2 regions of the uncultured Roseobacter sp. genome follow, and region 2 is predicted to be linked to the other one. Evidence: riboswitches for the same ligand, from Rfam matches in the RefSeq annotation. Region 2 holds a riboswitch; the other holds the start of a gene.
The links. Region 2 has a riboswitch for cobalamin ahead of Q1A20_RS00310 (DUF1636 domain-containing protein). Riboswitches for the same ligand answer to the same signal wherever they lie in the genome.
Positions count from the first base shown of each region.

Region 1: another riboswitch for cobalamin. It lies ahead of bluB (5,6-dimethylbenzimidazole synthase); the one in region 2 lies ahead of Q1A20_RS00310 (DUF1636 domain-containing protein).

Region 1 covers NZ_CANMXR010000004.1:230,110-235,203, reverse strand. The annotation lists gene Q1A20_RS10215 (Fur family transcriptional regulator) at 1-91, opposite strand, end outside; gene Q1A20_RS10210 (VPLPA-CTERM sorting domain-containing protein) at 310-1,281, shown strand; cobalamin riboswitch at 1,696-1,890, shown strand; gene bluB (5,6-dimethylbenzimidazole synthase) at 1,934-2,641, shown strand; gene Q1A20_RS10200 (cupin domain-containing protein) at 2,859-3,170, opposite strand; gene Q1A20_RS10195 (SDR family oxidoreductase) at 3,192-3,935, opposite strand; gene Q1A20_RS10190 (GntR family transcriptional regulator) at 4,129-4,830, shown strand; gene Q1A20_RS10185 (peroxiredoxin) at 4,959-5,094, shown strand, end outside.
Region 2 covers NZ_CANMXR010000001.1:65,071-70,164, reverse strand. The annotation lists gene Q1A20_RS00325 (HEAT repeat domain-containing protein) at 1-1,470, shown strand, start outside; gene Q1A20_RS00320 (DUF2478 domain-containing protein) at 1,483-2,004, shown strand; gene Q1A20_RS00315 (DMT family transporter) at 2,130-3,026, shown strand; cobalamin riboswitch at 3,075-3,287, shown strand; gene Q1A20_RS00310 (DUF1636 domain-containing protein) at 3,381-3,779, shown strand; gene cobW (cobalamin biosynthesis protein CobW) at 3,772-4,830, shown strand; gene cobN (cobaltochelatase subunit CobN) at 4,837-5,094, shown strand, end outside.

The sequences.
Region 1 (5,094 bases), on a different contig from region 2:
TGTCCAGAATGTCATAGGCCGACATCGGTTTGCCATGTGTTCGCAGCACGTTCAGAACGTCCGATTGCCGCGTCGCTGCCTGTTTACGCATGAGGGGGTCTCCGAAGACTTGGCAAATTGTTATTTTATAAAATAACAATCTTCAATGCCTCAAATCTCTCGATAAGTATTTTGACAAATGTCCGCTTAGGCGAGGCTGCGCTGTGGTCTGGCAATGGTGCGCACCTGGCGAAAATAGTCGTTAGCACCGGCAAAGATTTCAGATCTCATCAACGGTGAACCAAATGAGCGGTCCTGGGAATCGCTGCGATGACTGCCTTGATCGGTCTGATTTTAGGCGGAATACCGACAATGTGTGAAAAAATTCCACGAAAACCTTGCATAGCGCAAAGGCTCAGCTACCTTTCTGCTCGTGTGAAATATGCACACGATTTTGGAAAACCGCATGAAGTGCACATTACTTGTCAAATCAGCTGCCTTTGCCGGGGGCTCGGCCTGTTGTCTGTCGCGGCTGCAATGTTCGGCCAGTATTGGCCGAAGCTTTACCGGTTACGGACAGTTTCACTACCGCAGTGGCCGCAGATTTCGGAGGCCAGACAAAACGTGATGATCGTCAAAACCGTCATCGACAGGGCGCACGTGTTCGGATCGGCAATACCAACAACTTTCACCATATCAACGGAGAGGATGAACGAAATGAGAAAGCTACTACTCACCCTGGGCCTAGGCCTGGCGTTAGCAACCGGTGCTGCCAACGCGGCGACAATCAACGGCGGTGAGACAACCGTGACAGTAACCGCCCCGCTTACGACACTAGGGCTTGGCGGTGCACCGTTTGGAACAGCGACGGCGACCGGGGCGACCTTTACCTTCCCCATCACAGGTGGTTCCACGGCCGGCGGGGGACTTGAGATCCTCCACGACGGCAGCGGCGTCACGTTGTTCACCTTGGACACCACCGATGATGTCGAGGTCACTGTCGGCAACTTTGTGATCGACACCTTGGCGGAAACCGTGTTCGGAGACGTGATTGGTGGGCCGACCGGCCTCGACCTCTTTTCCTTCGGTACGGCACAAGGGGGGATCGGCCTTGAAATCACCGGCACCCTTGCCGGCGCGTTGACCAGCATTTTCAACGCCCCCGATCTTACCGGCGCGCAGTTCGGTGTGGCAAATACCAGCCCTGAAATTGCACCTGTTCCACTTCCCGCAAGCGCGCTCCTGCTGCTCGCGGGCTTTGGAATGTTCGGAGTGGTAAAGGCACGACGCCAACCCTCCTGATAAAGAGTAAGCCGAGTTGTTTTGGGGCCGCTTATCAGCGGCCTCAATCCGACCACCTCAACCCTGAATTCGGCGCCCCTTTTATTCTGCATTACCAGTCTGGTGAGTACCGGCAGGCCATGTTGCTAAAATTTTTAAAGATGTCCTGCAGGGTGCGTTGTTTTAACATCGAAGGTGCGCATCTTTTCGCGACTTCGCAGCCACGCCTAGAAGATGAACCTGATAGCGCCCTAGGGACCGCCCGATCTCGAACTTTTATAATACTGGGGAGGGTCAAATTTTCACAGTTGTTCTAGGTTTCGGAACAACGGATCAAGATCAGCAACCAGGAAGTTTCAAACATCAGCTTCAACCTACAAGCGCCCCGGCAAAGCGACTTTCAGCGAACACTGATTGTGACCCGTCTCACGGAATGCTAGCCTCCAACAGTCTGGTGCTTGCCCTGCCTTGCAAACGGTAAGGTGAGAGAATCGGGAATGCGGTGGAACTCCGCAACGTGCCCAACGCTGTAAGGTGGATGGCGCTGCATCGTGCCATTGGCTTCGGTCGAGAAGGCGCAGCCCCAGGTGATGCCAAGTCAGAAGACCGGCCAGACATATCAGGGCTTCCCGATGGTCACCGGGCGGCCAGTGTCTGTGACAGGGGATATGTCATGTTGCCACCCGTTCCTGCCCCGACGGGGCCGTTTTCTGCTGAAGAAAAGGCCGCTGTCTACCGCGCCATTCACACCCGTCGCGATGTGCGAAGTCAATTCACCCCCCGCCCCATCGAGGAGGCCGTTTTGATGCGGCTTCTCGATGCCGCCCATCACGCGCCTTCGGTCGGGTTCATGCAGCCATGGAACTTTATCGTGATCCGCGATGCAGAGGTGAAGGCGCAGATGCAAACCGCCTTTGCGCGCGCCAATGCCGAGGCCGTGACCATGTTTCCCGCCGACCGCCGCCCGGTTTATTCAGCACTTAAGCTCGAAGGTATCCTCGAAGCGCCGGTGAATCTATGCATCACCTGCGATCGGGAGCGGGCCGGGCCGGTCGTTCTGGGCCGTACCCACAATTCGGAGATGGACCTTTATTCAACCGTCTGCGCGGTGCAAAACCTTTGGCTCGCGGCTCGGGCCGAGGGCATTGGCGTTGGCTGGGTCAGCATTTTTCGCGAGGACGACATCCGCACCGTTCTGGATCTGCCCGATCGCGTGGTGCCGGTGGCCTATCTGTGTCTGGGCCATGTGGACGCCTTGCATGAAATCCCTGAGCTGGAGGCAAAAGGTTGGCGCAAACGGTTACCGCTGGCGGATCTGGTGTTTGCGGACCGCTGGGGCTGCAAGGATGACCCGGCCACATCCGAAAGCGCAACGAGCTGATTGCTGCTGGGCCGACCCCACTCTAGCTTAGCAATGTCGCCTTGATTTAAGGTACAGCCGTCAGCTCCAAACGGGGCTTTTGCCGGTTTTGCGCTCGAAGAGGGCATGTAAGCACTTTCACGGGGATCACCGGTCAATATCGCAGGGGATAAGGTCGGCATTCGGGACAAACCGGACCTATCAAGAAGGCTGTTTAGGTCGCCCTGCGGGTGTCAGCTCAGAGAAAATCTTCCCGGCGTGGTGTGAAGCAATCGACCAGCGTGCCGGGTTCCAGACAGACGCACCCATGCTTCATCCCGGACGGAATAACAAAACTATCCCCCGGCCCGACCTCGCGTACTTCATCGCCAAGAGTGAACTGGAACCGGCCACTTTCAACATAGGTCGACTGAACGTGGGGGTGATTGTGGAGCGCGCCAATGGCGCCTTCTTGGCCGAAACGGAAAGCCACCACCATCAGCTCCGGATGATCCGAAAGGACCTGCCGGGTCACGTTTTCTGCCGTCGAAACAATCGGAAATTCAGACATGTCAGATCCTTTCAGAAGCGGTCAGGAGAATACCATCCCGCCGTTGATGTCGATGTTTGTGCCGGTGATGAACGCAGAATCCGCACAGGCGAGGAACAAGATCAGGTTGGCCGTATCATCGGTATTGCCCTGTCGTTTCACCGGTGCGGCTGCTTCATACCCGCGTCGGCCCGCATCGGGCGTATGCACATTATGAAAATCGGTGTCGATCATGCCAGGACACAAGGCGTTGACCCGGATGTTCGGCCCCAACTCCTTGGCCAGCGCGCGGGTCATGGTCATAACCGCACCTTTTGACGTGGCATAAGCCACCGCACCGGACCCACCGCCATCGCGTCCGGCCTGGCTTGCCAGGTTTACGATGGTTCCGGTATTCATGTGCTGAAGGCACGCCTTCGTCATCATGAATGTGCTCGTCAGGTTCAGGTCCATCACTGCGTTCCAGTGTTCGAGCGGCATCTCCGACACAGTCTTGCGGGCGATCAGGCCTCCGGCATTGTTGACGAGCACGTTGATCCCGCCAAACTCATCGACTGTCTGGGCAACAAGCGCGTCGACATCCTCCACCTTGGTCAGATCACCCTTAAGCGCGAAGGCCTGCCCTCCCTGCGCTTTGATCTGCTCCACCGCGGCATCCGCTCCGGCACTGCTGGAATAATAATTGATGGCCACATTTGCCCCTTCCGCAGCCAGTTTAATGGCGGCGGCCTGTCCGATGTCCCGACCACCGCCGGTAATGATCGCCGTTTGCCCTGCAAGTTTCATGCGCTGTCCTTTTCCGTTTTCACTCACACTGGTATACTAGTCATTTAACTGGTATACCAGTGTGATATGTATCGCGAAACCTGGTCAAGCTCGCGAGGGAAAGAGAGAACGACAACATGAACGCCTCTGTTTTGTTCCCGATAGTGTTTCGATATGACCTTTTGAAGTCCGGAAAGACCATGGAGATGATGCAATGGCTCAGGCAACACAACTCGGCGAGCGGCGCACAAGTGTCGATGACATCTTTGACCATCTTCACCAGGAAATCCTGTCGCTCCGTCTAAGACCCGGTGATAAAATCTCCGAGGCCGACATCGCCGCCCAATTCGGCGTGTCCCGGCAGCCCGTGCGGGACGCGTTCAACCGGCTTGCCACGCTTGATCTCTTGCTGATCCGCCCGCAACGCGCCACCGAAGTGAAGAGGTTTTCCTCCCGGGAGATCGCCAAATCGCGTTTCGTGCGCGCCGCAGTCGAGCGGGAAGTCCTGCGGCGCGCCGCGCAATATTGCGACGCAAGCGGTGCAGCAGAACTTGACGCCGCACTCGCGGCACAGGATCGGGCAATAGAGGACAATGACGTCGATAGGTTTGGCGCTCTGGATTACGAGTTTCACAAGGTTCTGTGCCATATTGCCCAGGCGGATTTTGCCTTCGACGTGATCATGGCCGAAAAGTCCAAGGTGGACCGCCTGTGTATTCTGAGCCTGTCAAAAGGTGATCGGATGCCAGAGCTCGTTGCGGACCATCGAGATATTGCTGAGGCGGTTAAAACGCATGAACCCGAAGGCGCTGTCGAGAGCGGCATGCGGCACCTGTCTCGCCTTGATGATACAATCGAGCAGATTTCGGTCACGAATGCGAACTACTTCGAACGCGAACAGGTTCGAGGCACTTAACACGACAAGCGCGCACACCGCACTCGGGACACCGTGTGCCATTTCGACCGGCCCGTGATTTGGCCGAGACCATACCGCACCCCATCCTAAACACATGCATGCGGCCAAAACCTATCAGAGGACATCGAATGACCCATACCAAACCCCGCGTCGGCGCCCCTGTCGGTGAACTCAGCTTTGCCGCGACCCATGGCGGCACAATCACTGTCGGGCAGCCCAAGGATCGCTGGACAATGCTGTTTGTCTACCGTGGTCGGCACTGCC
Region 2 (5,094 bases):
AGCTTCGAGTCGCATCTGGAAAAGCTGCTGGCGGCAGAGGAGCCCGAATTGCGGGTGCTGGCGCTCAAGGCGCTCGCGCCCGATGATGCCCGCGGCGAAGCGCTTGCGCGCGACGACCCCGATGCCGATGTCCGCGCGGCGGCGCTGCGGCATGCGGTATCTGCCCATCCCGATCTCGCGCGCCGCGGCCTTTCCGACAGCAGCGAGCGTGTTCGGGTTGCCGCCCTGGACTGCCTCGTACCGCCGTTTGAGCCAGATTTCCACGAGGCACTCGTCGACAACATGCTGATGTGGCTTCCGCGTTCTGGGCCTGAGCTGGCGATCTGCGTGATCGAAAGACTGCCAGTGCTCGTGCCCAACCGCGCTTTGGATCCGCTTTTGCAGCTGATTGACGCGCGTGAAAATGACCTGGAGGTGCGCGTCGCGGCGGCAAAAGCGCTCGGAGCAACTGCATTGAACGTGCCGGTGGCGCTGATTGCGGAACGTCTGGAAAATCCCGCGCGTCAGGTCCGCGCCACGCTCTTGGCGGTTCTGCTGCAAAAGGTTGCGACCGATGACGCTGCAATGGATCTCGCGGCGGCCGTGATTGCGGGCGACATCCTGCTGCCCGAGCCCGACGCTGAACAAATGACGGGTGACGTCTCGGTTCCGGACGCTGGCACGCCCAAGGAAGGGGCCGGGTCCAGCCGCATCTGGATCACGCCTGAGGGTGAGATTGTCGAACGCGAGAATGTCGCCCAGCAAAGCGGGCAGAGCACACTGGATGCGATCCAGTTGGACGCGCATGTGACCCTCCCCGTAGCGCCCCCGATGGCAGGAGAAACGCCCGAAGAATCCGGTGCGAAACGTGCCAAACGACGCGCTGTTGAAGGATCCGACGATCTGGCGCCGTCGCTCGCCTGCGACGCGATGCGGATATTCCGCGACTGCGTTGGGGGCAAGCTGACCGAGGCGATGATGGCGCGGGTAGATGACCCCGATGAGACGGTGCGCCGCGCGGCCTGGGAGACGTTGGCGGGCAGGGCGGTGGCCGCCGCATTTCGCAAGACCGCCGAGGCTGGCTTTGCTGACAGTGACCCGCTGATCCGCATGGCGGCGTTTCGCATCCTCTCGCAAGATCCCGATCCTGCCGTGCTGAGCAGGGGGCTCAATGACGCGGACGCCTTGATCCGCGCCGAAGCCGTTGCGCACTTGCCCGCGGGCCAAGCGCTCGACTTCATCGGCGACGCAGCAACCGCTGTCCGACAAAAAGCGGCGCAGAAAATCCTCACGTCAGGACAGACTACGCTTATCCAGGCGGCCATGCGCGCCGTGATCGACGCAGAGCGGTCCGACACCCTCGGGATGCTGGCGCGGCAAGCTGACGCGGCGCAGGAAACAGCCCTCGAAATCCTCGCAGACAGTGTTGACAATCCCCGCCGCGCGTTGATCATCCTGCGGGGGCTCGCCCCGCGCCACGACGCTTCATAATTTGGTCAGACCATGAGAATTGCCTATACGATTGCGCCCGGAAAAGGCGATACAGATCAGCTGCTTTATGGCTTTGCCCGCAAAGCGCTGACCCGTGGCCATCGCTTGTGTGGTGCCGTGCAGGTCAATACCGACAGCTGCGATGGCGGGCTCTGCGATATGGATGTGAAACTCCTGCCGGAGGGACCTGTCATTCGCATTTCGCAAAGCCTTGGCCCTTCCGCGACCGGCTGCAGGCTTGATCCCGAAGCGCTGGAACAGGCCGTGGGTTTGGTCAGCAGCGAAGTGGCCAAGGGGGCCGATCTGCTCATCGTCAACAAGTTCGGCAAACACGAGGCCGCTGGTCGCGGGTTTCGACCGGTGATCGCAGAAGCGCTGAGCCATGATATCCCGGTTCTTGTGGGTCTGAATGCGCTAAACCGTGCCGCGTTCATCGCGTTTACGGGGGATTTGGCCCAAGCGCTTCCAGCTGATGAGGCGGCATTGACCGCATGGTTCGACGCGCAAATCGCGGAACGGAACGCGCCTGCCTGACCCCCGCCACGGGGAACGCTGTGAAAACACATTGCCTGCTGCATTGCCGTTGACGCGCCCGGTGCGATCCGTCATGCGGAGCCGGGATCAGTTAGGTCCTGGCGCATCGCAGCATCGGAGACCGCGTGACCCCCAGCATTGCAACCGACAGCAAGGCGAACCTTGTCGGCAGCCTGTGGATGGTGCTCGCCATGGCCGCTTTCGCAGTCGAAGACGTGTTTATCAAAGCGGCGTCGCAAACGCTGCCCGTCAGTCAAATCCTGATCCTTTTCGGCCTCGGCGGTGCTATCGTCTTTGCCGGTCTGGCCGTGCTCAACCGGGAAAGCCTTTTCACGCCGGATGTGGTATCGCGCCCGATGCGGCTAAGGGTCTTTTTCGAGATCACCGGACGTCTCTTTTTCGTGCTGGCGATCACCCTGACGCCGCTGTCGTCGGCCACGGTGATCCTGCAAGCCACCCCCTTGGTTGTGGTGGCTGCTGCTGCCCTGGTTTTTGGTGAAAAGGTGGGGCCACGACGCTGGGTCGCGATCTTCATCGGGTTGCTGGGTGTGATCGTGATCGTGCGTCCGGGTTCAGACAGTTTTTCGCTGCTGTCGCTGTTGGCCGTTTTGGGCATGCTTGGGTTTGCCGGGCGCGATCTGGCGAGCCGCGCGGCCCCGGCGTCTTTGAGCGCGTCCATTCTGGGGCTCTATGGGTTTCTATCGGTTGTCGTCGCGGGGCTGCTGTTCTTCTTGTGGGAAGCGGCGCCCTTTGTCCGGCCTGATCCCGTGACGTCCGCGTGCCTCTTGGGCGCGGTGCTAGCGGGCGTTGCCGCCTACACCAGCCTGATGAAAGCCATGCGCACCGGTGAAGTCTCTGCGGTCACGCCCTTCCGGTACACGCGACTACTTTTTGGCATTGGCTTTGGTGTCGTCCTTTTCGGCGAGGACATCGGCTGGTCGGTGCTCTTGGGCTGCGGCCTGATCGTTCTGTCCGGTCTTTTCATTCTTTGGCGCAGCAAACAAACCACCGGTCAGGCATAGCCCGCGGTGGAAACACCCGCTTCTGCTTGACAATGCCCGTGGTTCTGACGCAACTGAATCCCAGTTGGTGCTTCGTGATTTGAAGTGAAAAGGGAATGTGCAGTCGATTGCTTTCGACGAAGCACAGCCGCCCCCGCGACCGTGAACGGAAAGGTCTGCCGATACCACTGGACATAGGTCCGGGAAGGTGGCGCAGACCGAAGGCAGCCAGGCTGCCGGGATCCGTGAGCCGGGAGACCTGCCAGCGACACGTGAGGAAACCGGACGGGGTGTTCCGGTGTCGGGAAAGCCCTGATCCCATCAGGCCCATCTCGTCATCTGACCCACGTCCCATGACATATGGGACAAAACACTATGACGACAGACGCAACAGCCTTGACCGGCCCTGCCACAGAATTGCTGATCTGTGTCAAATGCAGGCGCGGTCAGGAGATCCCGGAGGACGAACGCCGTCCGGGGCAACGCCTTTATGACACTTTGGCGCAAAACGAGATGCCGCCCGGCATTCGCCTGAAACCCGTGGAATGCCTGCAAAACTGTGACCATGGCTGCACGATTGCGCTGCGCGGTGGCGACAGGTGGACGTATATTTACGGAAACATCGATGAAGTGTCGCATCCGGACGTCCTGATCGATGGGGCGGCCCGCTATAACGCCACGCAGGACGGCCTGATCCCGTGGCGCGAGCGCCCCGACCATTTTAAACGCAACTGTATCGCGCGCATCCCGCCGCTGGAGAACGACCATGACTGATCTTGCAAAACTTCCCGTGACCGTCATCACCGGCTTTCTGGGCTCGGGCAAAACCACCCTGATCCGCGAACTGATGCAGAACCCCGGCGGCAAGCGGCTGGCCGTGGTGGTGAATGAGTTTGGCGATGTGGGGGTCGACGGCGACATCCTGAAATCCTGCGCCATCCCCGATTGCCCGGCGGAGAACATCATGGAACTGGCCAACGGCTGCATCTGCTGCACGGTTGCCGATGATTTCATCCCCACCATCGAGGCGCTGATGGCGCTGGAGCCGCGCCCCGATCACATCCTGATCGAAACATCGGGTCTGGCGCTGCCGAAACCGCTCTTGAAGGCCTTTGACTGGCCGGATATCCGCTCGAAAATCACCGTGGATGGCGTGATCGCTCTGGCAGATGCCGAGGCCGTGGCGGCGGGTCGCTTTGCGCCCAATGTGGCGGCGGTGGATGCGCAACGCGCAGCGGATGAGAGCATCGATCACGAAACGCCCCTGTCCGAGGTCTTTGAAGATCAGATTTCCTGCGCTGACATCATCCTGTTGACCAAGCCCGATCTGGCCGGACCGGAAGGGGTTGAGAAGGCAAAAGAAATCATCGCCGCCGAAGCGCCGCGCCCCTTGCCGGTGGTTGAGGTTGCCGAGGGGATCGTGGATCCGCGCATCATTCTCGGCCTCGAAGCGGCGGCGGAGGATGACATGGACGCGCGCCCCAGCCACCACGACGGCCCGCATGATCACGACCACGAGGATTTTGAAAGCATCGTGGTAGATATCCCCGAGCAAACCGACCCGGCGGATCTGGTGCGCGCGGTGGAGGTGCTGGCTAATGAGCACAACATCCTGCGCGTGAAAGGCTATGCCGCTGTGGCAGGCAAACCCATGCGCTTGCTGGTGCAGGCGGTGGGTGCCCGCGTCCGGTATCAGTATGATCGTGCGTGGCAGCCGGATGAAGCGCGGCAGGGGCGTCTGGTGGTGATTGCCGAACATGATGATATCAGAGTGGCAACCATTCAGTCCGTGCTGGGCGCCCGCGCCGTCGAGGCCGCAGAGTAACCCCCCATGCACGTCGTTTTCCGCGAAAGCCATGGGTTGGAGGAGACCGAGACGCCAACGGATCTGGGGCAGAGCCCCGCCGATCTGGTGGTGTTGTCGTTCTCTGACAGTGACCTGGGTGCTTTCGCGGAAGCCTGGCGGCGGGGCGGCGGGCCAGAGGGCAAACTGCCCACATTGCGGCTCGCCAATCTGGTGGCGCTGAAACATCCGCTTTCGGTCGATACCTATGTGGAGCAGACGCTGGCGGGCGCGAAGGGCATCCTG